2 regions of the Sanguibacter sp. Leaf3 genome follow, and region 1 is predicted to be linked to the other one. Evidence: predicted binding sites of a transcription regulator. Region 1 holds the regulator's gene; the other holds the start of a gene.
What was found. The regulator LexA, encoded in region 1, represses DNA repair genes until DNA is damaged. The targets are predictions, from matches to a motif close to TCGAACANNTGTTCGA.

Region 1 (14,299 bases):
CCGCGGCACTCGCAAGGGTACGCGCGTCTCCGAGACCTGCGCACATACCCCACCAGCCGGCGCCTGGAGACAGAGACGGAGGTGGTCGTGGTCGACCACCTCCGTCCGGGACGCCCCCGTCCCCACAGTGCCTGGACGACTCGCCTCGTCATGACACCGGCGTGCTGTCGGAGTACCTGGTGATGACCACCCGTGCACCCCGCCTCACAACCCGGCCCCCAGCCGGTTGATGAGGTAGTCCTAACTTAGGGCGACCTAAGAGGGCGAGCAACTCTCCTCAGCTGCCTTCTCACATGTCGAGACGATGTCGCGGGTCACCGAGCCGGGACCAGGATGCGCTCGCCCACCTCGAGGGAGGCCGTCGACCGACCGTTGAGCTCGACGAGCATGTCGACCACGTCGCGGCGGTCTTCGCCAGGGAGCGCGACGGCGCCGGCGATCTGCCACAGCGTCTCCCCCGGGGCCACGAAATGGTCAGCCACGGCGACGGGCTCGGCCGGGGCGCTCGCGAAGGCGCGGTCGCCGAGGAACATGCCGACAGCGACGAGCGCGACAGCGAGAGCCGACAGCACCCACCACCCGCGCCGGGTCAGGCGGAGGTCGCGGAGCGAACCCTCGCGAGAGGCCGTCGCGGCGGACGAGCGCCGCCCGTCACCGTCTCGCACCAGGCGCAGCTCTGGCCGGGGTGTCAGCACCTGTGCGGTGTGGGCCATGTCGACTCCTCTCCTGATCGTCGTCGGTCGGGGTGACCGGGCGACGCGTTCGAACATGTGTACGTCGTACAACTGTACGAAGGATCGAGAATATTGCAAGGGGTCTGGCGCGACACGCTCGAACAGGTGTTTGAAGTCGTGGGGGCCGGGCCCTACTGTTGAACCACCAGCAAGGACACTCGACCACGGGCCACCGACATTGCTGCCGCTGCTGCTGGCTCCGCCTCAGCGCCGGCGCGACGACGACCACCCGGGGCAGGGACGACCAGACCGCAGCACGCAGCACCGACCGGAGGCCCGACGTGAAGACGCAGGACAGCACGCCGTCAGGAGCGACCACGACCGAGGGCGACGGCGTGAGCGCTGCTGCCACGGACCCTGTGTCGGTGATCGGCGCGGCGGACGGTCTGACCCCGCGGCAGCGCGGCGTGCTGGACACGATCCGCACGTCGGTCGAGACGCGCGGCTACGCGCCGAGCATGCGCGAGATCGGTGAGGCCGTCGGGCTGACCAGCCCGTCGAGCGTCAAGCACCAGCTGACCACCCTCGAGCGCAAGGGCTACCTGCGTCGCGACCCGAACCGGCCGCGCGCGATGGAGCTCGTCACCCAGGGGCCCGCCGCCGACTCCAGCACGACCGAGCTGACCGGGCGCACCACCGGACGCACGCTGCGCTCGGTCCCCCTGCCAGTGCGTGCGTCGACCGACGAGGACCAGGACAACCACCCGTCGCCGTCCTACGTGCCTGTCGTCGGCCGCATCGCCGCGGGTGGTCCGATCCTCGCGGAGCAGATGGTCGAAGACGTCTTCCCCCTCCCCCGTCAGCTGGTGGGAGACGGCGAGCTGTTCCTGCTCAAGGTCTCCGGCGAGTCGATGATCGACGCCGCGATCTGCGACGGCGACTGGGTCGTGGTGCGCCGTCAGCCCGTGGCGGAGAACGGTGAGATCGTCGCCGCGATGATCGACGGCGAGGCGACCGTGAAGACCTTCAAGCGCATCGACGGGCACGTGTGGCTCATGCCTCACAACGACGCGTTCTCACCCATCCTCGGCGACGAGGCGACCATCCTCGGCCGCATCGTCACGGTCCTGCGCAGCCTCTGACAGGGACGCGCGGGCCGTGGCCCGGCTGGCCAGCCAGCTCCCCAGCACGCAGCAGAGCGCCGCACCCCACGAGGGGTGCGGCGCTCTGCTGCGTGCTGGGGGTGCGGGTCAGACGCCGAAGCGGCGAGCGACCTCCTTGAGGGAGGTCGCCGAATGCTGGAGCCCACGGATCTCGACCGGGGAGAGCGGGACCTGCAGCTTGTCGGTCACGCCGTGCCGTCCGACGATCGAGGGGACCGAGAGGCAGATGTCGCTGATGCCGTAGTAGTCGTCGAGCAGCGTCGAGACGGGCAGCACGCGGTGCTCGTCGTTGAGGACGGCCTCGATGATCCTGGACCCGGCGAGCGCGACGGCGTAGTTGGTCGCCCCCTTGCCCTCGATGATGCGGTAGGCGGAGTTGATGACCTCGTGGGCGATCTCGTCGCGGACCTGGGCAGTGAGGGGCTCGCGGCCGTCGATCGCGTCCCACTCGAGCAGGGGCACCCCACCGATGGTGGCCGAGCTCCACAGCGGGATCTCGCTGTCCCCGTGCTCGCCGGCCATGTACGCGTGGACGTTCTGGACGGCGACCCCGCAGTGCTGGGCGATGAGGAACCGCAGGCGGGACGAGTCGAGCACGGTGCCCGAGCCGAAGAGCTGCGTGGGGGGCAGGCCTGAGATCTTGAGCGCCGCGTAGGTGACGATGTCGACGGGGTTGGTCACCATGACGTAGGTGGCGTCGGGGGCGACCGCGAGGAGCTCGGGGAGGATCTTCGACACCAGGCTGATGGTCGCCTCGGCGAGGTCGAGCCGGGTCTGGCCAGGCTTCTGCTTGGCACCGGCCGTCACCATGATGATGTCGGCGTCGGCGCAGACCGCGACGTCGTCAGAGCCCACGACCTCGGCCATCGGCATGAACTGGATGCCGTGGGACAGGTCGAGCGCCTCTGCCTCGACCTTGGCCCGGTTGATGTCGTAGAGGGCGATGTGACGGGCGGAGCCGCGCATGAGCGCGGCGTAGGCCATCGTCGAGCCGACGGCGCCGGCTCCGACGACCGCCACCTTCGTGGTCTTGCGCGTGCGGGGCGTCTCGTCGGGTGCTCGGTGGGTCTCAGGCTGGCTCATCGGTCCTCCATGAAGTCGGGCGCTGGTGAGAGGCGCGCTGGGATCAGCCTAGAGCCGAGAGGCGCTCGAGCGCAGAAGTGGCGACCTGTCGGTCGGTCGTCCGCCAGAAGTCGGGCAGCGAGCTGACCAGGAACTTCCCGTAGCGAGCCGTGACTAGGCGGGGGTCCAAGATCGCCACCACCCCCTTGTCCTCGACAGTGCGCACGAGCCGCCCCGCGCCCTGGGCGAGCAGGAGCGCCGCGTGGGTGGCCGCGACCTGCATGAACCCGTTGCCGCCGTGGCTCTCGACGTAGCGGGCGCGTGCCGCCTTGACGGGGTCGTCGGGCCGAGGGAACGGGATCCGGTCGATCATCACCAGGCGGCAGGACGGACCCGGGACGTCGACCCCCTGCCAGAGCGAGAGGGTGCCGAACAGGCACGTGGCCTCGTCAGCAGCGAACTGCTTGACGAGGGTGGGCAGCTGGTCGTCACCCTGGCAGAGGATCGGCACGTCCAGGCGCTCCCGCAACAGCTCGGCCGCGCGCTCCGCGGCCCGGCGCGAGGAGAACAGCCCGAGCGTCCGCCCGCCGGCCGCGGTGATGAGCGCAGCCATCTCGTCGACCTGGTCGTCGGTCGTGCTCTGCTGCCCCGGGGTCGGCAGGCTCTTCGCGACGTAGAGGATGCCCTGGCGCGGGTAGTCGAAGGGGCTGCCGACGTCGAGCCCGCGCCACCGCGGCGCAGGCCCGCTCGACTCCGTGCCGTCAGCCTCGGTCGCCGCACGCTCGAGGCCGACCGAGCGGGCGACGGGGTCGAAGGAGTCCCCGAGCGCGAGAGTCGCGGAGGTCAGCACGCCGACTTTCTCGCTCCACAGGTTCGTCCGGAGCAGCCCGGACACCCCGAGCGGGGCGGCGTGCAGCTTGGACATCCCGGCACCGAAGCCGCCCTCGGCACCTCGTGAGCACCAGAGCACGTCGAAGCCCGTGGCCTCACCGGTCATCCGCTCGGCGATCTCGAAGATCTGCAGCATGCTCGACTGGGCCATCTTGAGGCCCGAGTCGGCTCCGCCCTCACCGCCCCCAGCCCGCGGTTCGGGCTTGAGCTCGCTCAGCACGCCGCGGGCGGCGTCGCGGACGCCCGCGACCGCGAGACGGGCCCCCTCGGGGAGCCCGTCGGGGAAACGCTCCGCGGGCAGCCCGGCGACGAGAGAGCCGAAGTCCGAGGTGGCCGCGTCCAGGTCGGTGGTCAGCACACCGCCGTGGCGGCGAGCCTGGCGCGCTGCGTGCTCGATCGAGGCGACCGAGAGCTCGACTGTCGCCGCGGCGGTGACCCTGTCGGCCAGCTCGTGCGCCTCGTCGGCCACGACGACCGAGTGCTCGGGCAGGACGTTGGGCGAGCCCGTCGCCGCGATGCCGAGCATCGCGTGGTTGGTCACCACGACGTCGGCCTCGCGGGCCAGGGCCCTGGCCTGCTCCGGGAAGCACTCCTCGATGAGCGGGCAGCGCTGGCCCAGGCACTCGAGCGAGGTCACCGAGACCTGGCGCCACGCACGGTCCGGGACGCCGGGGACGAGGTCGTCCCGGTCACCGGTGTCGGTCGTCCGTGCCCACTCGCGGAGCCTGACGACCTGCTGCCCGAGGCTCGCGGCCTCCGCCGCCGGGACGGCCTCGCCGCCGGTGAGCGGCTCTGCAGGGCCCTCGGAGCGGGGCATGTCGAAGAGCGTGCCCGCGTCGTCGGCCGGGTAGCCGCCGTCGATCTTGTGCAGGCAGGCGTAGTTGTGCCAGCCCTTGAGCAGGGCGAGCGTGGGACGGCGGGGCAGGTGGTCCGCGAGAGCCTCGGCGACCAGGGGGAGGTCGCGGGACATGATCTGGCGCTGGAGCGCGAGGGTCGCGGTCGAGACGATCACGCGCTCGCCGGCGTTGACGGCGTGGTGGACGGCCGGCACGAGATAGCCGAGCGACTTGCCGGTGCCGGTCCCGGCCTGGACCAGCAGGTGCTCGCCCGAGGTCATGGCGGTCGACACGGCCTCGGCCATGTCGTGCTGCCCGTCGCGGCGGCCGCCGCCGAGTGCGCCGACGGCGAGGTCGAGCAGCGTGTGCACCTCGTCGGCCGAGCCTGTGGTCGTGGCGTGCGGGGTGTCCTTCACCCGAGGAGTCTACGGTCCGGGGAAGGCCTCATCGAGACCGGCCCCGGACCGTGGGTGCTCAGGAGCGGACGGCCACGGCGGCGAGCTCTGCTGCGAGCTCGTCGTCCACCCGACCACGCAGCAGGGTGCCCTCGCCGACGTGCTCGAGGTGGTCGATCTCACCCTCGAGGTGCACGCGGTTGACGAGGTCTCCCCGGCTGTACGGGACGATCAGGTCGACCGTCACCCCGGGGTGCGGGAGCGCCGCCGAGATGAAGTCGAGCAGCTCGGTGATGCCCTCCCCCGTGTGCGCAGACACCACGAGGGTCGTGCGCTCCCGGCTGCGCAGCCGGGCGATGGTGTCGGGGTCGGCGAGGTCGGCCTTGTTGAGCACGATGACCTCGGGGACGTCGAGCGCCCCGGGGATCCCCTCGAGCACGTGCCTCACGGCAGCGATCTGACCTTCGGGGTCGGGGTGCGAGGCGTCGACCACGTGCAGCAGGAGGTCGGAGTCGGCGACCTCTTCGAGGGTCGACCTGAAGGCCTCGACGAGCTGGTGCGGCAGCGACCTGACAAACCCGACGGTGTCCGCGAGCGTGTACACCCGCCCGTCAGGGGTCTTGGTGCGTCGCACCGTCGGGTCGAGGGTCGCGAAGAGCGCGTTCTCGACGAGCACACCGGCACCCGTCAGGGCGTTGAGCAGGCTCGACTTGCCGGCGTTGGTGTAGCCGGCGATCGCGACCGACGGGATCGCGTTGCGCTTGCGCGAGGACCGCTTGGTCTCGCGGGAGGGCGCCATCGCGGCGATCTCCCGGCGCAGCTTGGCCATGCGGTTGCGGATGCGACGACGGTCGAGCTCGATCTTCGTCTCACCCGGTCCGCGCGAGCCCATGCCTGCCCCGGCGCCACCGACCTGGCCACCGGCCTGGCGGGACATCGACTCTCCCCAGCCTCGCAGGCGCGGGAGGAGGTACTCGAGCTGGGCGAGCTCGACCTGGGCCTTGCCCTCTCGGGACTTCGCGTGCTGGGCGAAGATGTCGAGGATCAGCGCTGTCCGGTCGACGACCTTGACCTTGATGATGTCCTCGAGCGCACGACGCTGGGACGGGGCGAGGTCGCCGTCGACGATCACGGTGTCGGCGGCGGTCCCGGCGACGACGGCCGCGAGCTCGGCGGCCTTGCCCGAGCCGAGGTAGGTCCCCGGGTCGGGGGTCTGGCGGCGCTGCAGGAGGCCGTCGAGCACCTGGGACCCTGCGGTCTCGGCGAGCGCCGCGAGCTCGCGGAGCGAGACCTCGGCGTCGGCCGCGTCGCGGGCCCAGAGCCCGACGAGGACGACCTTCTCGAGGCGCAGCTGGCGGTACTCGACCTCGGTGACGTCCTCGAGCTCGGTCGAGAGGTTCGCGACACGTCGCAGCGCAGACCGCTCGGCGAGGTCGAGCTGGTCGCCGTCGTGGGCGGAGTGCTGGGTCCCGCCGTCTGCTCGTGCCGTCCCCGCCCGCGCGAGGACACGGGCGACGACGTCGCTCGCGATGTCCCGCGCCGACGGTGCCGCGACGCCGACGTGCTGGTCTGTCGTCGGCGACGGACCCTGAGCAGGTTCGGGGCGCGGTTCGTGGCTGTTCGTCATGCACGTCCTTCGTGGATGGTGGTGTTCGTGTCCCTCTAGGTTCCCACGAGGGCCGCCTGCGCCGAAGACTTTTTGCGCACAGATGAACTGCTGCGGCCCGGCTGGGCCTACGATGACGCGTTGTGAGCGATCAGACCCAAGACCACTACTTCACCGCTGAGCCGGCCTCCTCTGCCGAGCGCCGGGCACTCACCGTCGTCCTCGACGGCACGAGCGTGGACGTCGAGACCGCAGGGGGCATCTTCTCGCCCGGCCGGCTGGACCTCGGCACCCAGGTGCTCCTGCGCACGGTGTCCGGCCCGCCGACGGGCGACGTGCTCGACCTCGGGTGCGGCTGGGGGCCCGTGGCGCTGACCATGGCGATGCAGAACCCGCAGGCGCGGGTGTGGGCCGTCGACGTCAACGAGCGCTCGCTCGACCTCACGCGCCGCAACGCGTCACGGCTCGGCCTCGACGGGATCACGGCGTGCACGCCCGACGACGTCCCGGCGGACGTCCGTCTCGCCCAGATCTGGTCCAACCCGCCGATCCGGGTCGGCAAGGAGATGCTGCACTCGATGCTCGACAGGTGGCTGCCGCGCCTCGTGCCCGGCGGGTCCGCCTACCTGGTGGTGCAGCGCAACCTCGGCGCGGACTCGCTCATGGGGTGGATGAACGACCGCTACGACGGGACGACCGAGGAGGTCCGGACGCCCGAGGGCGCTCCCTTCGAGGCCGTGGCGACCAAGCTCGCGTCGGCCAAGGGCTTCCGGGTGATCGAGGTCGTCGCGGGCTGAGGCCCGCTGCTGCGCGGGCGGTCAGTCCCGGCGCACCGTGCCCTCGGCCACGAGCACCGCGGGTCCGGCGAGCTCGACGTGCCCGTCGTCGAGCAGGGTGACCCGCACGGTCCCGCCGGGCACGTCGACGAGCCAGACGTCGGGTGCCTGCGGTCCGGCCCACGCGCGGACCGCGAGCGCCGCCGCGCAGGCACCGGTCCCGCACGAGCGGGTCTCCCCCACGCCGCGCTCGTGGACGCGCATGCGGACCCTGCCGACGACGGTGCCGTCGACGCTGGTCTCCTCGCCGAGAGGGACCACGAGCTCGACGTTGGTCCCATCGGCGGGCAGCGGGAGCACGTCGGGCGCTGTCGTGAGGTCGGCGCGCTCGAGGTCGTCGAGGCTCGCGAGCGCGACGACGGTGTGCGGGTTGCCGAGGTCGACGCTCAGTGCGGGTCTGGGGACCTGGGCGTCGGCAGGCTCGAGCCCGGCGACGGTCACCTCGGCGTCGAAGCCGTCGCTGACCGCGGAGTCTCCCCCGGGGAAGGACCAGACGCCCATGTCGACCGCGTACCAGCCGCTGTCTTCCTTGCGGACCCGCCGAGCTCCGGCGCGCGTGCCCAGGACGAGGTCGCGCCCGTCGGCGAAGGTCGCCAGGCCGAGCTCTTCGAGGTAGGCGGCGAAGACGCGGACGCCGTTCCCGCACATCTGGGCGACGGACCCGTCGGCGTTGCGGTAGTCCATGAACCAGTGGGCTGCGGGCTCGTGGGCGAGCACAGCCTGTCCCTCGGGCAGGGCCGACGAGGGGACCACCCGGATGACGCCGTCTGCGCCGATCCCGGCGCGGCGGTCTGCGAGCGCCCGCACGAGCGCCGGCGTGAGGTCGAGGAGCGCCTCGCGGTCGTCGAGCAGCACGAAGTCGTTCTCGGTGCCGTGGCCCTTGGTGAAGGGCAGGGGCGTCGTGGGGATCGTTCCTGGCGTCATGAGCCCAGACTACGGCGCACGGGTCCGTCCGCGGGCGGGGGCGGTGTCCCGCGGTCGGCCGACGCGACGACGGCGAGGGCCTCCTCGACGAGGGTGGGCGACTCGGCCCGCAGCCAGTGCACGCGCGGGTCGCGGCCGAACCACCCCATCTGCTTGCGGGCGAGCCGTCGGGTGTTCGCGACGATGTCCGCCCTGGCCTGGTCGAGCGTGGTCTCCCCCGCGAGGTGGCGCAGGATCTCGGCGTAGCCGACGGCGCGCGACGCCGTAGTGCCCAGGCCGCGGTCCGCGAGCGCGACGACCTCGTCGACGAGGCCGCGCTCCCACATGGCGTCCACGCGTGCCTGCGCGCGGTCGTCGAGGAGACCGCGGTCGATGTCGAGGCCGATCTGCACGGCAGGCCTGACGTACTCCTGGCGTGGGAGGTTCGCGGAGTACGGGGCCCCGGTCAGCTCGATGACCTCGAGAGCGCGGACGATCCGGCGGGTGTTGCGGGGCTCGACGGCCGCAGCGGCAGCGGGGTCGCGCTCGGCGAGCTCGTCGTAGAGACGGCGGGTGCCCTCGGCCTCCGCACGTGCCTCGAGAGCAGCACGGACCTGCGGGTCGGTCCCCGGGAAGCGCATGTCGTCGAGGAGGGCTCGGAGGTAGAGGCCCGAACCTCCCACGACGAGGGGACGTGCGCCCCGGGACTCGATCGCGGCGAGGTCTGCGCGCGCCTGGGTCTGGTACGTGGCCACGGACGCGTCGTCCTGGACGTCAAGGACGTCGAGCTGGTGGTGGACCACGCCGCGGCGCTCGTCGACGGGCACCTTCGCCGTCCCTACGTCCATGCCGCGGTAGAGCTGGTAGGCGTCGGCGTTGACGATCTCCGGTGGGGAGAAGTCCCCGCCCGCGCCTTGGAGAGCCTCGGCGAGATCGAGGGCGAGGTCCGATTTTCCGGTGGCCGTGGGGCCTACCACTGCGACGATCAGCACACCGAGACGGTACAGGCTCGCCGGGCCGGGCCCGAAGCCCTTGGTGCTTGTCGCCGTGTGGACCTAGGGTGAACGGGAATCAGCAGACGGCCGCGGCGTCCTCGACCGCGGCACCCTCGCCAGCACCGCCCGACCCCGCTCCCGGGGCCGACAGCGGCGCCCGCCCCGCCGAGGGGCCGACGGCACCGCCTGGCACCACCAGGAGCACGGCGCCGTGGCACCAGCACGCACCGACACCACCCCAGGAGAACGACACGATGGGCTTCTTCAACAAGCCGGAGACTGCTCCGGCACTCGCCGCCTCCGGCGACAACGCACCGCTCACCCGGGCGCGCATCGAGTCCTTCCTCACCGAGCAGGGCTGGAACTTCGGGATCGACCCTGACGGCGACGTCGGGGGCCAGTGGGACGACAACGTCTTCTACTTCTTCCTCATGGGCGAGTCCCAGGAGGTGCTGCAGGTGCGCGGGCGGTGGAAGCACTCCTTCCCGGTCGCCCGCGAGGCGGAGTTCGCCCTCCTGCTCAACGAGTACAACCGCGACCTCATCTGGCCCAAGCTCTACGTCAGGGCCGAGGACGACGAGATCGGCGTGTACGCCGAGGTCTCGACGGACCTCGAGCACGGTGTGAGCGACGCGCAGCTGGGCCAGCTCATCTCCTGCGGCCTCTTCACGGGTCTGCGCTCCTTCGAGCGGCTGGCCGAGCGCCTCGGCATCCCCGAGGAGTGACGGCCCGCGCATGAGCCAGACCTTCCAGGTCGACCTCGGCGGGATCGTCGACCTCCTCGCCCGCCACCTCTACAGCAGCCCTCGGGTGTACCTCAGGGAGCTCTTGCAGAACGGGACCGACGCCATCACGGCGCTGGCCGAGGTGGGTGCCTCGTCCCCCGGCGTCTCGTCCCCTGGAGACCCGTCGTCGGCGGGTCCGGGGGCGACCACCCCCCGGGTCACCCTGCGCTGCCGTCCCGACGGCAGCCTCGAGGTGACCGACACCGGTGTGGGGCTGACCTTGGCCGAGGCCGAAGAGCTCCTCGCGACCATCGGGCGCAGCTCCAAGCGCGACCTGGAGATGGGCACGGGCCGCGAGCAGTTCTTGGGGCAGTTCGGCATCGGGCTGCTGTCGGCCTTCATGGTCGCCGACGAGATCGAGCTCGTCTCGCACTCGGCCCGTCACCCCCAGGCCCCGGCCGTGCGGTGGACAGGTCACGCGGACGGGCGGTACACGCTGGTCGAGCTCTCCGACGACGACCCGAGGAGACCTGAGCAGCCGGGCAGCACGGTGCGTCTCGCGCCGCGCCGAGACCTCGAGCACTGGCTCGAGCCCGAGACCGTGGCGGCCCTCGCCGCCGACTACGGCTCGCTCCTGCCCGTCGAGCTGCTGCTCGAGGTCGAGGGCGCTGACGGCTCGGTCCGGTCCCGCTCCCTCAGCGAGCCCGTGCTCCCGTGGGAGCAGACCTACGAGACCCCCCGAGCGCGGGAGCTCGCCCTGAGGTCGTACTGCGAGTCGGCCCTCGGGTTCACGCCGCTCGCCTCGATCGACCTCGACCTGCCGCTCGCCGGGCTGAGCGGCGTGGCCTTCGTGCTGCCGACGGCGGTGTCCCCCACGACGAGCAGCGCCCACAGGGTCTACCTCAAGCGGATGCTGCTGGGCACCAAGGTCGACGAGCTGCTGCCGCCGTGGGCCTTCTTCGTGCGCTGCGTCGTCAACACCACCGCGGTGCGCCCGACAGCCTCGCGGGAGGGCCTGTACGAGGACGACGTGCTGCTCGCCACCCGTGACGCTCTCGGCGCCCGGATCCGCCGGTGGACCCTCGAGACCCTCGCGCTGCGCGACGCGGGCTCGGCCCAGCTCCTCGCCGTGCACCACCTCGCGGTGCGCGCCCTGGCCCTCGTCGACGACGACATGCTCGACCTGGCCGTCGAGGTGCTGCCCTTCGAGTGCACGACGGGCCAGGCGACCCTCGCCGAGATCCACGAGCGCTACGGCCAGATCCACTTCACACCGACGGTCGAGGGATACCGGCGGATCGCGCCTGTCGCGCACGCCCAGGACCTCCCCGTCGTCAACGCCGGGTACGTCTACGACGCCGACCTCCTCGAGCGCGTGCGCACCCGCAGGCCGTCGTGGACCGTCATGCCGGTCTCGGCCTCGGACGTCTCCCAGGTGCTGCTCCCCCTCGAGCCGCTGCGTGCCCTCGAGACGACCGACGCTCTCGTGAGCATCCGTGAGGTCCTCGCAGCAGGCGGGTGCGACGTGGACCTGCGGACCTTCGAGCCTGCGCAGATCCCGTCGATGCTCCTCGACGACCGCGACGCAGACCACGAGCAGGAGGTCACCTCGACGGTGTCCGAGGCTGCCGACCTGTGGGGCGGCGTCCTCGGGCAGTTCTCCAAGCCGCAGCACCGACGCCGGCTCGTGCTCAACGACGCCAACCCTGCCGTGCGCGACGTGCTCGACGTCGCTGACCGGGTGGTCCGCGAGGCTGGTGCCCAGGCGCTGTACGTCACGGCGCTGCTGCAGTCCGGCCGCCCGCTGCCCGCCCACGAGGCGAACCTCATGACCGATGCGCTCTCGACCCTGATGCGCAGCGCCGCCGCGCCGCGAGACCCGGAGCGCCACGACCACCTGGACGGGGGCGCAGCCTGATGGCACGCCAGCTCGACGACATGAACCGCGCGATCATGAAGGCCCGTGACCTGCCCTTCGGCTCGGCTCGCAACGAGGTGGCCGCGGCGCTCGTCCGCGAGGTCACCACCGAGGGCCCGCAGGAGGCACGCGCCTTCGCGCTGTTCGCCCTCACCGAGTCCTACGCCTTCTCCGACGAGGTCGAGAAGGCGTACCTCCCGTTCACCCAGTCCGTGAGGCTGTGGGACGAGCACCCCGAGCTGTTCGACCAGCACGACGTGCACTCCCTGTTCTGGTCGTTCAAGTGGATGGTCGGCAACCTCATGGAGTTCCCGGCCATCCCGGCCGCGCAGATCACCTCGACGCTCGACGACATGCGTCGCCGCTACCAGCTGGCGGGCAACGGGATGAGCGCCGTCAACCACCTCACCTTCCAGTGGCACCACCTGCTCGGCGACGACGAGCTGCCGGCCGCCTACGAGCGGTGGATCACGACCGAGCGTGACGACTTCTCGCAGTGCCCGGCCTGCGAGCCGGGCGACCGCACCGCCTACCTCTTCGAGGCTGGCCGCTACGAGGAGGGCATCCGCCTGCTGGAGTCCGCCGAGGCCACGTCGGCCTCGTGCCACTCCGAGCCGGCGGACAGGCTCTCCCAGCTCCAGCTCGCCTATCTCGAGGTCGGGGACGCCGAGGGCGCGGCCAGGGCGCACCGGCACGGCCTGCAGAGCCTGCCGACGAGCGGTGAGCTTGCGGGGGCGCAGGGGCGACACGTCCAGCTCCTCGCACGGTCGGGCAACCACTCTGCGGCCTGGAGATTCCTCGACAGGTCCGCCGGGCTGCTCACGAAGGCCGAGACCCCAGCCGACAGGCTCTCGTTCTTGCTGCACGCCGGGACCGGGGTCAGCGTCCTGCGACGGCACCACCCGCTGCGGGCCGTCTCGTACCCAGGGGTCCCGGCGACGACAGTCGCCGAGCTCGACGACTGGATGCACGGAGAAGCCCTCGCGCTCGCCGCCGCCTTCGACAGGCGGGGTGGCACCAGCGCCTCGACCGAGCGTGTGCTGCGCGCCTGGTCGGGTGAGCACAGCGAGCTCCGCGTCGACCTCAGCGTGCTCACAGGCCACGGCGCGGACCTGCCCGCGGGACGGGGCGGCGACCTGCCTGCTGGACGGGACGAGGTCGCAGGCTCCGGTGCGCCTGACACGCCCGCGGGCTCCGCGGCCGCTGCCGCACCGACGGGGTCGACAGGGTCGCCCGTGGGCGCAGACCATGGCACAGGTGCGGGCGACGTGCCCGGATACCTGCTGGACGAGACCGAGCACGACGGAGCGCCTGCAGGCGCTCCGTCCACCGTGCCATCGGCTGAGCCGTCGCGAGACCAGACCGCTGGCCGCGCCGGTGTCGGACCCGACGCGCTGGTCTCGGCCGCCGAGAGCTCGACAGCGCGGGGCGAGACCGTCAGCGCCGCGCGGCTGTACGCGCAGGCGGCTGAGATGTTCGAGGCGATCGACGAGCCGGAGGCTGCCGGGTTCGCCCTGGCCGAGGCAGCAGCCCTGGCCAGCTCGCTCGGAGACGACGAGGGGGCCGAGTCCTCGTTCCGCGAGGCCCTCGCGCTGCTCGCCCGCGCCGAGACGGGCATCGAGTACACAGGACCTGTCGCCAGGGCCTACGCACGGGTCTGCGTGTCTGTCGGCGCCGTGCCGACGGCCGTGTCCGTCCTCGGGCCGCTCGTGGCTGCCGCAGAGATCGAGACGGCTGCGGCGCGCGGAGCGGTCCAGGCCGTCGCGGGGGCCGCGGAGGCCGAGATGGCCGACGAGGCCACGACCCGAGCGCGTCGCGCGACGGTCCTCGCGGCGGAGCACGCCCAGCTGCTCGACACCCTCGCTCGTGCGCAGGCCTCCGCAGGCCAGACCGACGAGGCCACGGCAGCAGCCAGGACCGCTGCCGAGGCCTTCGCCGAGCTCGGGATGGTCGAGGACGCCGCCCACGCCTTCTGGCTCGCCGGTCGGCTCGACCGCGCCGAGGGCCGCCTCGAGGACGCCGTCTGGCTCCTCGAGTCAGCAGCGGAGGGCTTCGCCATGGTGCGGTCGACAGCGCCCCGTGCTGAGGTCACGGGCGAGCTGGTCGAGGTGCTGACAGCACTGGGCCGGACGTCCGAGGCCGAGGACCTGGTCCGACGCCTGTCGCTCTGAGCAGCCGCTCAGAGACTCGAGGGAAGCCTGCGTGCCGCTGGGCGCAGGGGCGCTGGGCGCTGGGCGCTGGGCGCTGGGCGCTGGGCGCTGGAACAGGCTCAGTCGACCAGAGCGTCCGTGCTGA
Region 2 (14,299 bases), on a different contig from region 1:
CCTGGCGGAACGAGCGGAACTGTCCGCCGCCCCCTCCACCTCCTGCGTGCATCGACACGATGTGCTCCCTTCGACGTGCTGTGTGGTCGTGCTGCTCGCCGCGACCTGTCGCGGCTCGGCGCGCCGTGCGCACGGCGGACGCGATACGTTGGGCCGACGCCCGTGCACCGGGCACCGGACGGTACGGCGCCCAGGGCGCCGTCCTCGCCGGCCGTGCGACGAGAGGGACGAGATGATCAGGATAGGTCTGACCGGCGGGATCGCCGCCGGCAAGTCGGTCGCCTCGACGCGCTTCGCGGAGCTCGGCGCAGTCGTGATCGACCACGACGTGCTCGCCCGCGAGGTCGTCGAGCCAGGGACTGTCGGTCTCGACCGCGTGGTCGAGGCCTTCGGTCCGGAGGTGCTGCTCGAGGACGGCTCGCTCGACAGGCCGGCGCTCGGTCACATCGTCTTCGGCGACCGAGCGCGGCTGGACCTGCTGAGCTCGATCATCCACCCGGAGGTGGCGCGGCTGTCCGCAGAGCGCGAGGCTGCCGTGGCCACCGCAGATGCCAACGCCGTGGTGGTCCACGACATTCCCCTGCTCGTCGAGACAGGGCAGCAGGAGACCTTCCACGTGGTGGTCGTGGTCGACGCCCCGGCCGACCTGAGGATCCGCAGGCTCGTCGAGAAGCGCGGTCTGGACCTGCCCGAGGCCCGTCGCCGGGTCGCGTCGCAGGCGACGGACGAGGCGCGCCTCGCAGCTGCCGACGTGGTGCTTCCCGGGGCCGGTGACGTGTCGCAGCTGCGCGCTGCCGTCGACGCCCTGTGGCGACGGCTGCAGGACGAGGTCGAGGCAGAGGTGCCCGTCCCCTGACGCTGCTGCTCGGGCGCTGTGGCCACCGGCACGCTCATCCCGGTGGGCGTTGTCGGTGGCTGGTCGTACGGTTGTTCCATGCGACCTGTGACAGATCTCCAGCGGACAGTGGCACCCTTCGAGGTGATCTCCGAGTACACCCCGTCGGGGGACCAGCCGACGGCGATCGCTGAGCTCGCAGAGCGTATCCAGGGCGGCGAGAAGGACGTGGTGCTCCTCGGTGCCACGGGTACCGGAAAGTCCGCGACGACAGCCTGGCTCATCGAGAAGCTGCAGCGACCGACGCTCGTCATGGCGCCGAACAAGACACTCGCCGCGCAGCTCGCGACAGAGTTCCGCGAGCTCTTGCCCAACAACGCCGTCGAGTACTTCGTGTCGTACTACGACTACTACCAGCCCGAGGCGTACATCGCGCAGACTGACACCTTCATCGAGAAGGACAGCTCGATCAACGACGAGGTCGAGCGCCTGCGCCACTCGGCGACGAGCAACCTGCTGACGCGGCGCGACGTCATCGTCGTCGCGTCGGTCTCGTGCATCTACGGTCTGGGTACCCCGCAGGAATACGTGGACCGCATGGTCCGGCTCGACGTCGGCGACCAGGTCGACCGCGACACCCTGCTGCGCAAGTTCGTCACCATGCAGTACACCCGCAACGACATGGCCTTCACCCGTGGCACCTTCCGCGTGCGCGGCGACACCGTCGAGATCATCCCGGTGTACGAGGAGCTCGCGATCCGCATCGAGTTCTTCGGCGACGAGATCGAGGCGATCCAGACGCTGCACCCGCTGACAGGTGACGTGGTGCGCAACGAGACCTCCATCCACCTCTTCCCGGCCACGCACTACGTCGCCGGTCCGGAGCGCATGGAGAAGGCCATCGCATCGATCGAGACCGAGCTCGAAGAGCGTCTCGCGACGATGGAGGCCCAGAACAAGCTCCTCGAGGCGCAGCGCCTGCGGATGCGCACCACCTACGACATCGAGATGATGCGCGAGATCGGCAGCTGCTCAGGCATCGAGAATTACTCGCGGCACATCGACGGTCGTGGTCCGGGTACGGCCCCGCACACGCTGCTCGACTACTTCCCCGAAGACTTCTTGCTCGTCATCGACGAGTCGCACGTGACGGTCCCGCAGATCGGTGCGATGTACGAGGGTGACATGTCGCGCAAGCGCAACCTCGTCGACCACGGCTTCCGGCTGCCGAGCGCGATGGACAACCGTCCGCTGCGCTGGGAGGAGTTCGTCGACCGCATCGGCCAGACCGTCTACCTCTCGGCGACCCCCGGAAAGTACGAGCTGTCGATGGCTGACGGCTTCGTCGAGCAGATCATCCGTCCGACGGGACTCATCGACCCCCAGGTGATCGTCAAGCCGACCAAGGGGCAGATCGACGACCTCCTCGAGGAGATCCGCGTGCGCGCGGAGAAGGACGAGCGCGTCCTGGTTACCACGCTGACCAAGAAGATGGCCGAAGACCTCACCGACTACTTCCTCGACAAGGGCGTGCGAGTCAGGTACCTGCACTCCGAGGTCGACACGCTGCGACGCGTCGAGCTGCTGCGCGAGCTCCGGATGGGCGAGTACGACGTCCTGGTCGGCATCAACCTGCTCCGTGAGGGTCTCGACCTGCCCGAGGTGTCGCTCGTGGCGATCCTCGACGCCGACAAGGAGGGCTTCCTGCGGTCCGCGACCTCGCTCATCCAGACGATCGGTCGTGCGGCTCGTAACGTCTCGGGCCAGGTGCACATGTACGCGGACACCGTCACGCCGTCCATGGCCATGGCCCTCGAGGAGACCGACCGCCGCCGCGAGAAGCAGGTCGCGTACAACCTCGAGCACGGGATCGACCCGACCCCGCTGCGCAAGAAGATCAGCGACGTCACGGACATGCTCGCCCGCGAGGACATCGACACCCGCGAGCTGCTCGAGGGCGGCTACCGCAAGCCCGCCAAGGGTTCGGCACCTGTCCCGGGTGGCCCGAAGGAGGGTGCGTCCGGCAACAGGCTCGCTGTCGCCGCTGCCGGTGATCTTGTCGGCCTCATCCAAGAGCTCGACGAGCAGATGCACGCTGCTGCGGCCGAGCTGCAGTTCGAGCTCGCGGCCCGCCTCCGCGACGAGGTCTCGGGCCTGAAGAAGGAGCTCCGCCAGATGCAGGCCGCCACGGCCTGACCTCTCGGCGCGTGACAGAGGTGGGCGGACACGCCCATGGAAGTCGACGACGCGGCCACCCCCGACGGGGTGGCCGCGTCGTCGTGCGTCTGCGGGGGAGTGCCTGCCGGGAGAACCGGGGGCCGAGGAGCGCCAGGCCACGTTCGAGCGCCATCGACGCTGCGTCGGACTTGTGGGCCGAGAGGCCGATGGAGCGTCAGTCCGCCCAGGGCCCGTAGACCACTGTCCACTCGGTGACCGCACGAGCCGCGACGAGCTGCTGCTGGTGGAAGGGGTCGGCGTCGAGGATCGAGCTGACGGCCTCGGCCGAGTCGCCCTTGAGGATGAGCAGCGCACCCTGCATGTCGTCGTCGGAGACTGGGCCCGACGCGAGCAGGATCCCCGCGGCGTACAGACCGCCGAGGAAGGCCCGGTGAGCCGGGCGGTGCGTGTCGCGGGCAGCAGAGTCGTCGGTGTAGACGTAGGTCACGGCGTAGGTGGTCATGCCCGCCATTCAAGCACCTTCACCAGCCGCGAGACCGCCACTCGTCGAGGTGCGGACGCTCAGCGCCGAGGGTGGTCGGGGCTCCGTGTCCGGGGTGGACGACGGTGTCGTCCCGGAACCGGCCGAAGATCTTCTCCTCGACGTCACCGAGGAGCTGCGCGAACCGCTCCGGGTCGTGGTTGGTGTTGCCGACCCCGCCGGGGAACAGAGAGTCACCGGAGAAGATGTGGGTGCGACCGGCGACCGCGTCGGGCTCAGACACCTCGTCCGGCTCGACGAGCACGAGGGCGACCGAGCCGGGGGTGTGGCCGCGGAGCGGGACGACCTCGAGGTCGATCGTCCCGGCGACGAGGTGCTCGCCCGCGTGCAGGCGCTGCCGCGTGGGCACGCTGATGGCCTCGGCGTCCTCCGCCCCCGCGGCGGTGGTCGCACCGGTGACACCGACCATGTCTTCGAGCGCCCCGACGTGGTCGTGGTGGCTGTGCGTGGTGACGATGAGGTCGAGGCGCGCAGACCCCGAGCCCTCGCGCACGAGCGCGAGCAGCCGGTCCGAGTCGGCAGCGGCGTCGACGAGCACCTGTGCGCCGGTGGTCCGGCAGGTCAGCAGGTACGCGTTGTTGTCCATGGGACCGACCGCCACCGACCTCAGGTCGACGTGGTCGAGCCGGGTCAGCCGGGTCGGTGAGGCCGGTGCGGTGCTCTGGTCGTCGGTCATGGTGCGTCCTTCCTCGTCCTCGGGGCGCCGCTCGGCGCCTCCGCCGTGCCGGTGGTCGTCGTGCCTGTGCTGGTCGTCCCGGTGCTCGTCGTGCCGGGGGCGTGGTGCCCCGCGGAGTGCAGACCGCCACGGTCGCTCGTGGCTCGGTCGAGGCTGTGGACTGCGCGCACGAGCCCGAGGTGGGAGAAGGCCTGCGGGAAGTTCCCGGCCATCCGTGCGCGTTCGTCGTCGTACTGCTCAGCCATGAGCCCGAGGTCGTTAGCCGAGCCCACGAGGGTGTCGAGCAGCTGCTGCGCCTCGTCGGTCTCGCCGGTGCGGGCGAGGGCGTCGACGAGCCAGAAGGAGCACACGAGGAACGGTGCCTCGTCGCCCTCGAGGCCGTCACCTGTCTGCTCGGTCTCGTAGCGCCTGACGAAGCCGTCCTTGGTGGCGAGGGTCCGCTGGATCTCCCGGACCGTCCCGACGAACCTCTCGTCGGTCGGGTCGATGAACCCCACCTGGGCCATCTGCAGCAGAGACGCGTCCGTGTGCTCGGCTCCGTAGTACTGGACGAAGGCACCGAGCCCCGTGTCGAAGCCGTGCTCCATCACCTGGGCGTGGATCTCGTCACGGGCAGCCTTCCAGTGCTCGACGGGACCGTCGAGGCCGTGCACCTCGACACCCCTCACGGCTCGGTCGATCGCCGCCCAGCTCATCACGCGCGAGTGCACGAAGTCCCGCTCGGGTCCTCGGACCTCCCAGATCCCACGGTCCGGGCGGTCCCAGTGCTCGACGAGCGCGTCCACCAGGTGCCTCTGCAGCGACCAGCTGTCGGCCGTCTCCGTGAGCCCTGCGTCCCGCGCCATGTCGAGCGCGCACATGACCTCGCCAAGCACGTCGTTCTGCACCTGGTCCACCGCCGCGTTCCCCACCCGCACGGGCCTGGAGCCCGCGTACCCGGGCAGGTGGTCGAGCTGTCGCTCGGGGAGGTCGCGGCGCCCGTCGACGCCGTACATGATCTGCAGGTCTTCAGGGTCACCGGCGACGGCGCGCAGCAACCAGTCGCGCCAACCGACGATCTCGTCGTGGTAGCCGGACTCGACGAGCGCCTCGAGGGTCATGGCGGCGTCGCGCAACCAGCAGTACCTGTAGTCCCAGTTGCGCTCCCCGCCGAAGTCTTCGGGCAGGGAGGTGGTCGCGGCCGCGACGATCCCGCCGGTCGTGCTGCTCGACAGGAGCCGCAGGACGAGCAAGGACCTGACGAGGGGCTCGCGATAAGGGCCGGAGTAGGGCGTCTGGCGGGCCCAGTCGTGCCAGCTGTCGGTCGCCGTGGCGATCACGTGCGCGACGGACAGCGGTGGGGGAGTCGCACCCCAGGACGGTGTCCAGGTCGAGGAGAACGTGAAACGTTCGCCCTCGCTCGCCTCGAAGACGTCTCGGTGACGGTGGTCCTCGGCCCGCGGGAGCCGGGTGCCGCGCAGCAGCAGCGAGTCCGGGCCGGCGACGGCGCGGATCGCGTGCCGCCCGGTCCGGTGGTCGTCGTCGACCCGGCTCACCCAGGGTTCGTAGGCCCCGTAGCCGAACCGCACCACCCATTCGTGCTCGATCGTCACGTGGCCGTGGAGCACCTCGAGCTCGCGGACCAGGTCCGCCCGTCCGTCGCCGGGTGGCATGGCGTCGACGACGCGTGCTGTGCCTGTCGCTGTCGTGTAGGTGGTCACCAGGACGAAGGAGTCGCCGAGGTACCGCCGTGTCACCGACACGGGGTCGCGGACCGTCAGCAGCCACCGTCCGTTCTCGGGGGTGCCCAGCAGCGCGGCGAAGCACGCCGGGGAGTCGAAGTCGGGCAGGCACAGCCAGTCGACCGACCCTGTCCGGCTGACGAGTGCGCAGGACCGCCCGTCGCCCAGGACCGCGTAGTCCGCGATCGGTGTCGAGCAGGGGGCGGTGTCGAGCGCAGGGCTGTCAGGCATCTCCCGATTGTGGTCTCTCGGCCGTCGTCGAGCACGTCGGGGGAGGTCGGAGCGGTGCGGGAGGCATCTGGGGGCTCGTCGAGGGCTCAGGAGGCTACCGTCACGTCGCGGGTCTCGGAGCCGTGAGGGCGGGTGCAGTGAGGCCCGGCGACGGCACCCGGAACGCGCGACCCGGTCGCAGTTCTTCGAACAGGTGTGCGCGTGTCGGTGGTCGACCGTACGATGTCCGGGTGAGTGATCGCCTCGTCGTCCAAGGTGCCCGTGAGCACAACCTCCGCAACGTCGACCTGGATCTTCCCCGTGACGCCCTGATCGTCTTCACCGGTCTGTCAGGCTCTGGGAAGTCCTCGTTGGCCTTCGACACCATCTTCGCCGAAGGGCAGAGACGGTATGTCGAGTCGCTGTCCGCGTACGCGCGCCAGTTCCTCGGCCAGATGGACAAGCCCGACGTCGACTTCATCGAGGGCCTCTCGCCCGCGGTGTCGATCGACCAGAAGTCGACCAATCGGAACCCTCGGTCGACCGTCGGCACCATCACCGAGGTCTACGACTACCTCCGTCTGCTCTTCGCGCGCGCCGGCACGCAGTACTGCCCGGTGTGCGGCGAGCGTGTCACCGCCCAGACCCCGCAGCAGATCGTCGACAGGCTGCTCGAGCTCCCCGAGGGCACGCGGTACCAGGTGCTCGCACCTGTCGTCCGCGGACGCAAGGGTGAGTACGCGGACCTGTTCAAGGAGCTGCAGTCGAAGGGCTTCGCCCGTGCCCGGGTCGACGGCGAGGTCGTCCAGCTCACCGAGCCCCCGACTCTCGAGAAGAAGCTCAAGCACACCATCGAGGTGGTCGTCGACCGTCTCGTCTCGCGCGAGGGCGTCCAGCGTCGTCTGACCGACTCGGTCGAGACCGCCCTCGGCCTCGCGGGTGGTCTCCTGGTCGTCGAGATGGTCGACGCCGAGGAGGGCGACCCGGACCGGGAGCGCCGGTTCTCCGAGCACCGCGCGTGCCCGAACGACCACGTGCTCACCCTCGACGAGATCGAGCCGCGGACCTTCTCCTTCAACGCGCCCTACGGTGCGTGCCCCGAGTGCACAGGCATCGGCATGCGCCTCGAGATCGACCCTGAGCTCGTCATCCCCGACGAGGACAGGTCGCTCGCCGACGGGGCCGTCGCCCCGTGGTCGCAGACCTCCTCCGAGTACTACCAGCGGGTCCTCGGTGCCCTTGCCAAAGACCTCGGCTTCTCGATGGACGTCCCCTGGCGAGCGCTGCCCGAGCGCGCCCGCAACGCTGTGCTGCACGGCCAGAACCACGAGGTGCAGGTCAAGTACCGCAACCGCTGGGGCCGTGAGCGCCAGTACTCGACAGGCTTCGAGGGAGTCATCTCCTTCCTCGAGCGCCGTCACTCCGAGACCGACTCCGAGTGGTCGAAGGAGAAGTACGAGGCCTACATGCGCGAGGTCCCGTGCCCAGTCTGCGACGGCACGCGCCTCAAGCCCGAGGTACTTGCGGTGCGCGTCGACGGCAAGTCGATCGCCGAGGTCTGCGCCCTCCCGCTGCGCGAGGCCCGCGACTTCCTCGACAACCTGCAGCTCGGTGTGCGCGAGCGTGCGATCGCGACGCAGGTCCTCAAGGAGATCCAGGACCGTCTCGGGTTCCTGCTCGACGTCGGGCTCGACTACCTCTCGCTCATGCGTCCCGCCGGCACCCTGTCCGGTGGCGAGGCCCAGCGCATCCGCCTCGCGACCCAGATCGGATCAGGCCTCGTCGGCGTGCTCTACGTCCTCGACGAGCCGAGCATCGGTCTGCACCAGCGGGACAACCGCCGCCTCATCGACACGCTGACCCGCCTGCGCGACCTCGGCAACACGCTGATCGTCGTCGAGCACGACGAAGACACGATCCGCACCGCGGACTGGGTCGTCGACATCGGCCCGGGCGCCGGCGAGCACGGCGGACGTGTCGTGCACTCCGGCGACTATGCGGGTCTGCTCGAGGCTCCCGAGTCCGTCACCGGCGCGTACCTCGCCGGCCGTCGGTCCATCCCGATGCCGACGCTGCGCCGTCCCGTCGACCCCAAGCGCCAGCTGACCGTGGTCGGAGCGCGTGAGCACAACCTCACCGGGATCGACGTGAGCTTCCCGCTCGGGGTGCTCACCGCCGTCACCGGTGTCTCGGGCTCGGGCAAGTCGACGCTCGTCAACTCGATCCTCTACACGGTGCTCGCCAACGAGCTCAACGGTGCCCGCCAGGTCGCCGGCCGCCACAAGAGGGTCACCGGGCTCGAGCACCTCGACAAGGTGGTCCACGTCGACCAGGGACCGATCGGGCGCACACCGCGCTCGAACCCCGCTACCTACACGGGGGTGTGGGACCACGTCCGACGCCTCTTCGCCGACACGAGCGAGGCGAAGGTCCGCGGCTACACGCCGGGTCGCTTCTCCTTCAACGTCAAGGGTGGGCGCTGCGAGGCGTGCTCCGGCGACGGCACGCTCAAGATCGAGATGAACTTCCTCCCCGACGTCTACGTCCCCTGCGAGGTCTGCCACGGGGCGCGGTACAACCGCGAGACCCTCGAGGTGCACTTCAAGGGCAAGACCGTTGCCGACGTGCTCGACATGCCGATCGAGGAGGCCAACGAGTTCTTCGCGGCGGTCCCGGCGATCTCCCGTCACCTCAAGACGCTCGTCGACGTGGGTCTGGGCTACGTGCGTCTCGGGCAGTCGGCCCCGACGCTCTCGGGTGGTGAGGCGCAGCGCGTCAAGCTCGCGAGCGAGCTGCAGAAGCGCTCGACGGGCCGGACGATCTACGTGCTCGACGAGCCGACGACGGGTCTCCACTTCGAAGACATCCGCAAGCTGCTCGCGGTGCTCCAGTCCCTCGTGGACAAGGGGAACTCGGTCCTGGTGATCGAGCACAACCTGGACGTCATCAAGAACGCCGACTGGGTCATCGACATGGGCCCCGAGGGCGGGTCCGGTGGTGGCCTCGTGGTCGCCGAGGGCACACCCGAGCTGGTCGCGTCGGTCGAGGCCAGCCACACCGGCCGGTTCCTCGCGGAGGTGCTCCAGAACCACGAGCCTGCGGGTGTCGCGCCGCTGCCGAAGAAGACCGCAGCAGCTGCCGTGACGAAGAAGCCAGCCAAGAAGCCCGCGAGCCGGGCGAAGGCCAAGCTCAAGGAGTGACGTGCTGCGCCTTGCGCGGCTGAGCACGTGCCGCCTCCGACGACAGTCGGTAGGGCTGTGACGAGAGGCGGTACCCGCAGGGGTGCCGCCTCTCGTGCTGCAGCCCCTCGTGCGGTGGTCCCCGCCGAGGCCCGGTGCCACACTCGGGAAGATGAGCGACACGCCTTCGAGCCGCCGCCCGACGAGCGGCACCCACAACCCCGTCGACGACCGTGACGAGAGCGTCTCCGAGCGAGCCGACCGCAACTGGGCTGAGCTCCTGCAAGAGCTCAGGGTCACGCAGACCGGCAGCCAGATCCTCACGGGCTTCCTCGTCACGCTGCCGTTCCAGCAGGCCTTCGCGGAGCTCGACAGCCTCCAGCGGGGCACCTACGTCACGCTGCTCCTGCTGTCCGTGCTCGCGACGGTCCTGCTCGTGGCGCCTGTCGCGGCCCACAGGGTCCTGTTCCGTCGCCACCTGAGGCTCTTGCTCGTCCGTGAGGCGGACGTGTGCGCCCGCACAGGGCTGGTGGTCCTCGGTCTCGTACTCACCGGCGTGACGTTCTTCCTCGTCGACGTGATCTTCACCCGGCCTGCTGCCCTCCTGACCGGGGCTGTGGTGCTGCTCGTCGTCCTCGCCCTGTGGCTCGTCGGACCTGTCGTCATGCTGCGACGGGCACAGTCGGCAGAGCACGACCAGAGGTAGTCCTGCAGGGTCGATGGTCCAGAGACGACCTCGAGGCGTCCCGGGTGCAGTCCACAGCGTTCGCCGTGCGTGCTCTCGTCCGTGTGCCTACCATCCACTGACTGCGCGGCACCGGGCTGGCGTGACCAGCGTGGCTGGCGGAGGAGAGACGAGGTAGGCGTGCAGCGACCGACGACCACGCTCGAGGGTGGCGTGCACCGAGCAGACCTGACGAGCGGCCGGCCCACCCGCCGGTCGACCGCGATCGACGCCCTGCTCGCCGAGGTCCCCGACCTGGGGACCGACGTGCCGGCCTCCGTCGACTGGGCGGTCCGGATCGGTGACCTCGTGCCGGGGCCCGGGCTCGGCCGCACCCTCGAGCTCTGGGAGACTCTCGCGTCGACGGCGGCGCTCGACGTCGGTGTGGCCCGCGTCCTCGAGCCGCACCTCGACGCGCTCTCGATCCTCGACCAGGCACCCGACGGCACGGACCTCGCCGAGCTGGGAGACACCCCGAGCAGCTGGGGCGTGTTCGCCGCCGAAGGACCGGGAGTGCGTCTCGAGGCGCGCCCGGTCGGCGGCGGCTGGCAGCTCGACGGGGTGAAGCCGTGGTGCTCGCTCGCCGCCGACCTCAGCCACGCCCTGGTGACCGCCTGGACTCCTACCGGCAGGCGGCTCTTCGCCGTGTCGCTGCGAGACGACGGCGTGAGGCCCGAGACCGGACCGTGGGTCTCCCGCGGCCTGCGGCAGGTCGTCTCTGCCCCGGTGACCTTCCGTTCCGTCCGGGCGATCCCCGTCGGCGACGACGAGTGGTACCTCACGCGCCCCGGCTTCGCCTGGGGAGGCATCGGCGTCGCGGCAGCCTGGTGGGGCGGGGCTGTCGGTGTGGCCCGCGACCTCTTCGACGCCCTCGGTGAGCGCGAACCCGACCAGATCGCGCTCGCACAGCTCGGAGCCGTCGACACGAGCCTGCGAGCGTCGCGTGCCGCGTTCCTCGACGCAGCGACCGTCGTCGATGCGCCACCGTCTGCGGCCGACAGAGCAGCCGGTGGCCACGGTGACCCGCTCCTCGGCGTCGTGCCCGGTTCGGCTGGTGCTCAGACTCCTTCCATGCTCGCTCGCCGCGTCCGTGGAGCAGTCGCCCGCACGGTCGAGGAGGTCCTCACTCGGTCCGCTCACACCCGAGGCCCTGGTCCGCTGACCGCCGACGAGCGGCACGCTCGGAGGGTTGCCGATCTCGCTGTCTACGTCCGTCAGCACCACGCCGAGCGCGACGACGCATCCCTCGGCAAGGCCCTGCTCGCGGGCGGGGTCCGACCATGGTGAGCTTCGACCACCGCGACGTCGGGACGCTCGAGGCCGACTGGGAGCGGTCAGGACGGCTCGGCACGCTCGAGCCTCTCGACGTCTCCGGGCTCGAGTCCCTGGCCGCCCGGTCCGCGCTGCGCGTCGTCGTGCTGGCGGCCCACCCGGACGACGAGACGCTCGGGGCTGCCGGGCTCGTCGCCCGTCTCGCCCGGGCGGGCGCGCGCGTCTCCTACGTCATCGCCTCGGACGGAGAGGCCTCCCACCCTGACTCCCCGACGACGAGCGTCGAGGCTCTCGTCCGCACCCGCCGGCGCGAGCTGCTCTCGGCGGTCCAGCACGTCGCCCCCGGAGCGGCGGTGCACCTCCTCGGGCTGCCTGACGGCGGGCTGCGCGAGCACCGGGCCGAGCTCAGGGCATCGGTCGAGTCTGTGGTCACGGCTGACGGTCCGCACGGCCGCGACGGCACGACGCTGGTCGTCGCGCCGTGGGCCGGCGACGGTCACCGAGACCACCGCATCGTCGGCGAGGTCGCGCGGGAGGTCGTGCAGGGAGCGGCCGGCGAGCGTGAGCTGCGTTTGGTCGAGTACCCCGTGTGGTTCTGGCACTGGGGTGCTCCGGACGGCCTCGCGCATCCATGGTCGTCGATGCGTAGGCTCGACCTGACCGTCGACGAGCTGGACTGTCGGCGTCGTTCTCTCGCGGAGCACCGGAGCCAGGTCGCCCCGCTGTCGGAGCAGCCTGGTGACGAGGCGCTGCTCGGTCCGGAGATGCTCCGCCACTTCGACAGGCCCTACGAGGTCTTCGTCGTCGAGAAGAGGGCAGAGACAGACCCTTCCCAGCCCGACGATGCGTCGGAGCAGCCCACCATGACCAGCAGCCTCGGTGAAGAGTTCTTCGACAGCTTCTACGAGGGCCGCTCAGACCCCTGGGGTTTCGAGTCGCGCTGGTACGAAGAACGCAAGCGTGCGATCACCCTCGCGAGCCTCCCGCGCCAGACCTTCCGCGCCGGGCTGGAGATCGGCTGCTCGACGGGTGTGCTGACCGAGGCGCTCAGCCAGCGGTGCGGCACGATCCTCGGGGTCGACATCGCCGCCGCCCCGCTCGATGTCGCGCGTCGGCGCCTGGGCGACGGCGCACGCTTCGAGCAGCTGACGACACCGCGCGAATGGCCCGCTGGGGACTTCGACCTGATCGTGCTCTCCGAGGTCGGCTACTACTACGGCCCGGAGGACCTCGTGACGATGCTCGACCGCGCGGTCGCCTCGCTCACGCCGGACGGTGTGCTGGTGCTCTGCCACTGGCGCCACGAGGTCGAGGAGTACCCGCTCAGCGGCGACGAGGTCCACGCGGCGGCTGCTGAGCGGACCGACCTGGCCCGCCTCCTCCGGCACGAGGAAGAAGACTTCCTGCTGGACGTCCTGGTGCGCCCGCCGGCACGTTCCGTCGCACGAGAGACAGGCCTGCTGTGACGGGCGCCCCCGCCCACGGCGCACGCTCCGTCGAGGGCCACGAGCCCGGGTCGGAGATCCGTGCTGTCTGCGTGGTCGTCCCCGTGCACGACGAAGAGGCGTTGCTCGGCAGGTGCATCGCCGGGCTCCGCCACGCCGTGCACCACGAGCAGGCGCGGGCGGGAGGGGTGCCGGTCGAGGTCGTGCTCGTCCTCGACGGCTGCACCGACGCCTCCGCGAGCATCGCTCGGCTGTCGCCGTTCCGCGTGGTCGAGGTGTCCGAGCGACGGGTCGGCGCGGCCCGAGCCACAGGCGTCGAGGCAGGCCTCGACGCCCTCCGGGAGACCTGCGGCCCGCTGCCCGACCAGGAGATCTGGATCGCGTCGACCGACGCCGACTCGCTCGTCCCCGCGCACTGGGTGTCGTCGCAGACCGGTCTCGCCGACCAGGGGGCGGACGTCGTCGTCGGCACGGTCCGCCCGGACCCTGCCGACCTCACGCACCGCCAGCGTGCGGCGTGGCAGGCGACCCACGTCCCGGGCCGGGCCAACGGTCACGTGCACGGCGCGAACCTCGGGATGCGCGCAGACGTCTACGCGGCTGCCGGCGGCTATCCGCCTGTCGACGAGCACGAAGACGTCGCCCTCGTCGCCCGGGCGCGCGCCACGGGAGCCAGGGTGGTCGCGAGCGACGAGGCCTGGGTGCTGACCTCTGGACGCCAGCAGGGGCGCACTCCTGGTGGGTACGCGCGCTACCTGCGGGAAGACCTGGTCGGCGAGGCCTCGGCCTGAGCCTGTCGGCGCACGTGCACACGCCTCCCCACACGCACACGCCGACGCACATGAGCAGGTGCAGTCAGAGGCACGGCAGGCTCGCCCTGAGTGGAGAGCTGGTCCCGCCCTGCTCAGCCGGCCGCGTGGACTACCGGCCGCACGTGCACGGGGAAGTTGACCGAGCGGGAGATGAAGCAGTGCGCATGAGCCTTCTCGTGGAGCTCTGCCAGGAGGTCGTCGGACGCCTCGGAGGACACGGTCACCTTCGGGCGCAGCTCGATCTCGGTGAACTGCCCGGCACCGGCAGCCTCGACGCGCATCGTCCCGACGGGGGAGTCGGTGTACGCCGTGACGATCACGTCCGACTGCGCCGCGACGTGCAGGAACCACAGCATGTGGCACTCGGAGAGCGAGGCGACGAACAGCTCTTCGGGGTTGTGCCGGGCGCTGTCCCCGCGGAACGCCGGGTCTGAGCTCGCCAAGATGTCGGGCTTCCCCTCGACGGTGACCACGTGGTCGCGCGAGTAGGCGGTGTAGCTGGAGGTCCCGGTCTCGCCGGCTCCGGTCCAGGTGATCGTGGCGGTGTACGCGTGGAAGGCTCCCATCGGCCCACCGTATCCGGAGTTCACCAGATGTGACACCGGTCACGTCCACGGATGGCGTGACCCACGCCGCCCTCTCTGGCGCGGTCCGTGTCGGCCGCCCCGACTAGGCTCGTCCTATGGCCGATCCAGCAACATACCGA

Region 2: the regulator LexA is predicted to act here: its motif matches at 6,368-6,383, upstream of uvrA (excinuclease ABC subunit UvrA).

Annotation. Positions count from the first base shown of each region.
Region 1 is NZ_LMRH01000001.1:1,593,467-1,607,765, reverse strand. It holds gene ASG53_RS06940 (LysM peptidoglycan-binding domain-containing protein) at 315-713, opposite strand; gene lexA (transcriptional repressor LexA) at 1,016-1,816, shown strand; gene ASG53_RS06930 (L-lactate dehydrogenase) at 1,925-2,920, opposite strand; gene ASG53_RS06925 (ATP-dependent DNA helicase) at 2,964-5,042, opposite strand; gene hflX (GTPase HflX) at 5,101-6,648, opposite strand; gene ASG53_RS06915 (class I SAM-dependent methyltransferase) at 6,771-7,424, shown strand; gene dapF (diaminopimelate epimerase) at 7,446-8,387, opposite strand; gene miaA (tRNA (adenosine(37)-N6)-dimethylallyltransferase MiaA) at 8,384-9,358, opposite strand; gene ASG53_RS06900 (YbjN domain-containing protein) at 9,427-10,086, shown strand; gene ASG53_RS06895 (HSP90 family protein) at 10,097-12,004, shown strand; gene ASG53_RS06890 (hypothetical protein) at 12,004-14,175, shown strand; gene ASG53_RS06885 (hypothetical protein) at 14,274-14,299, opposite strand, start outside.
Region 2 is NZ_LMRH01000002.1:1,084,945-1,099,243, reverse strand. It holds gene ASG53_RS12290 (ABC transporter ATP-binding protein) at 1-52, opposite strand, end outside; gene coaE (dephospho-CoA kinase) at 233-856, shown strand; gene uvrB (excinuclease ABC subunit UvrB) at 935-3,031, shown strand; gene ASG53_RS12275 (YciI family protein) at 3,228-3,524, opposite strand; gene ASG53_RS12270 (MBL fold metallo-hydrolase) at 3,535-4,230, opposite strand; gene ASG53_RS12265 (glycoside hydrolase family 15 protein) at 4,227-6,182, opposite strand; gene uvrA (excinuclease ABC subunit UvrA) at 6,413-9,361, shown strand; gene ASG53_RS12255 (DUF6328 family protein) at 9,513-10,046, shown strand; gene ASG53_RS12250 (acyl-CoA dehydrogenase family protein) at 10,206-11,351, shown strand; gene ASG53_RS12245 (bifunctional PIG-L family deacetylase/class I SAM-dependent methyltransferase) at 11,345-12,802, shown strand; gene ASG53_RS12240 (glycosyltransferase) at 12,799-13,572, shown strand; gene ASG53_RS12235 (OsmC family protein) at 13,686-14,159, opposite strand; gene uvrC (excinuclease ABC subunit UvrC) at 14,276-14,299, shown strand, end outside.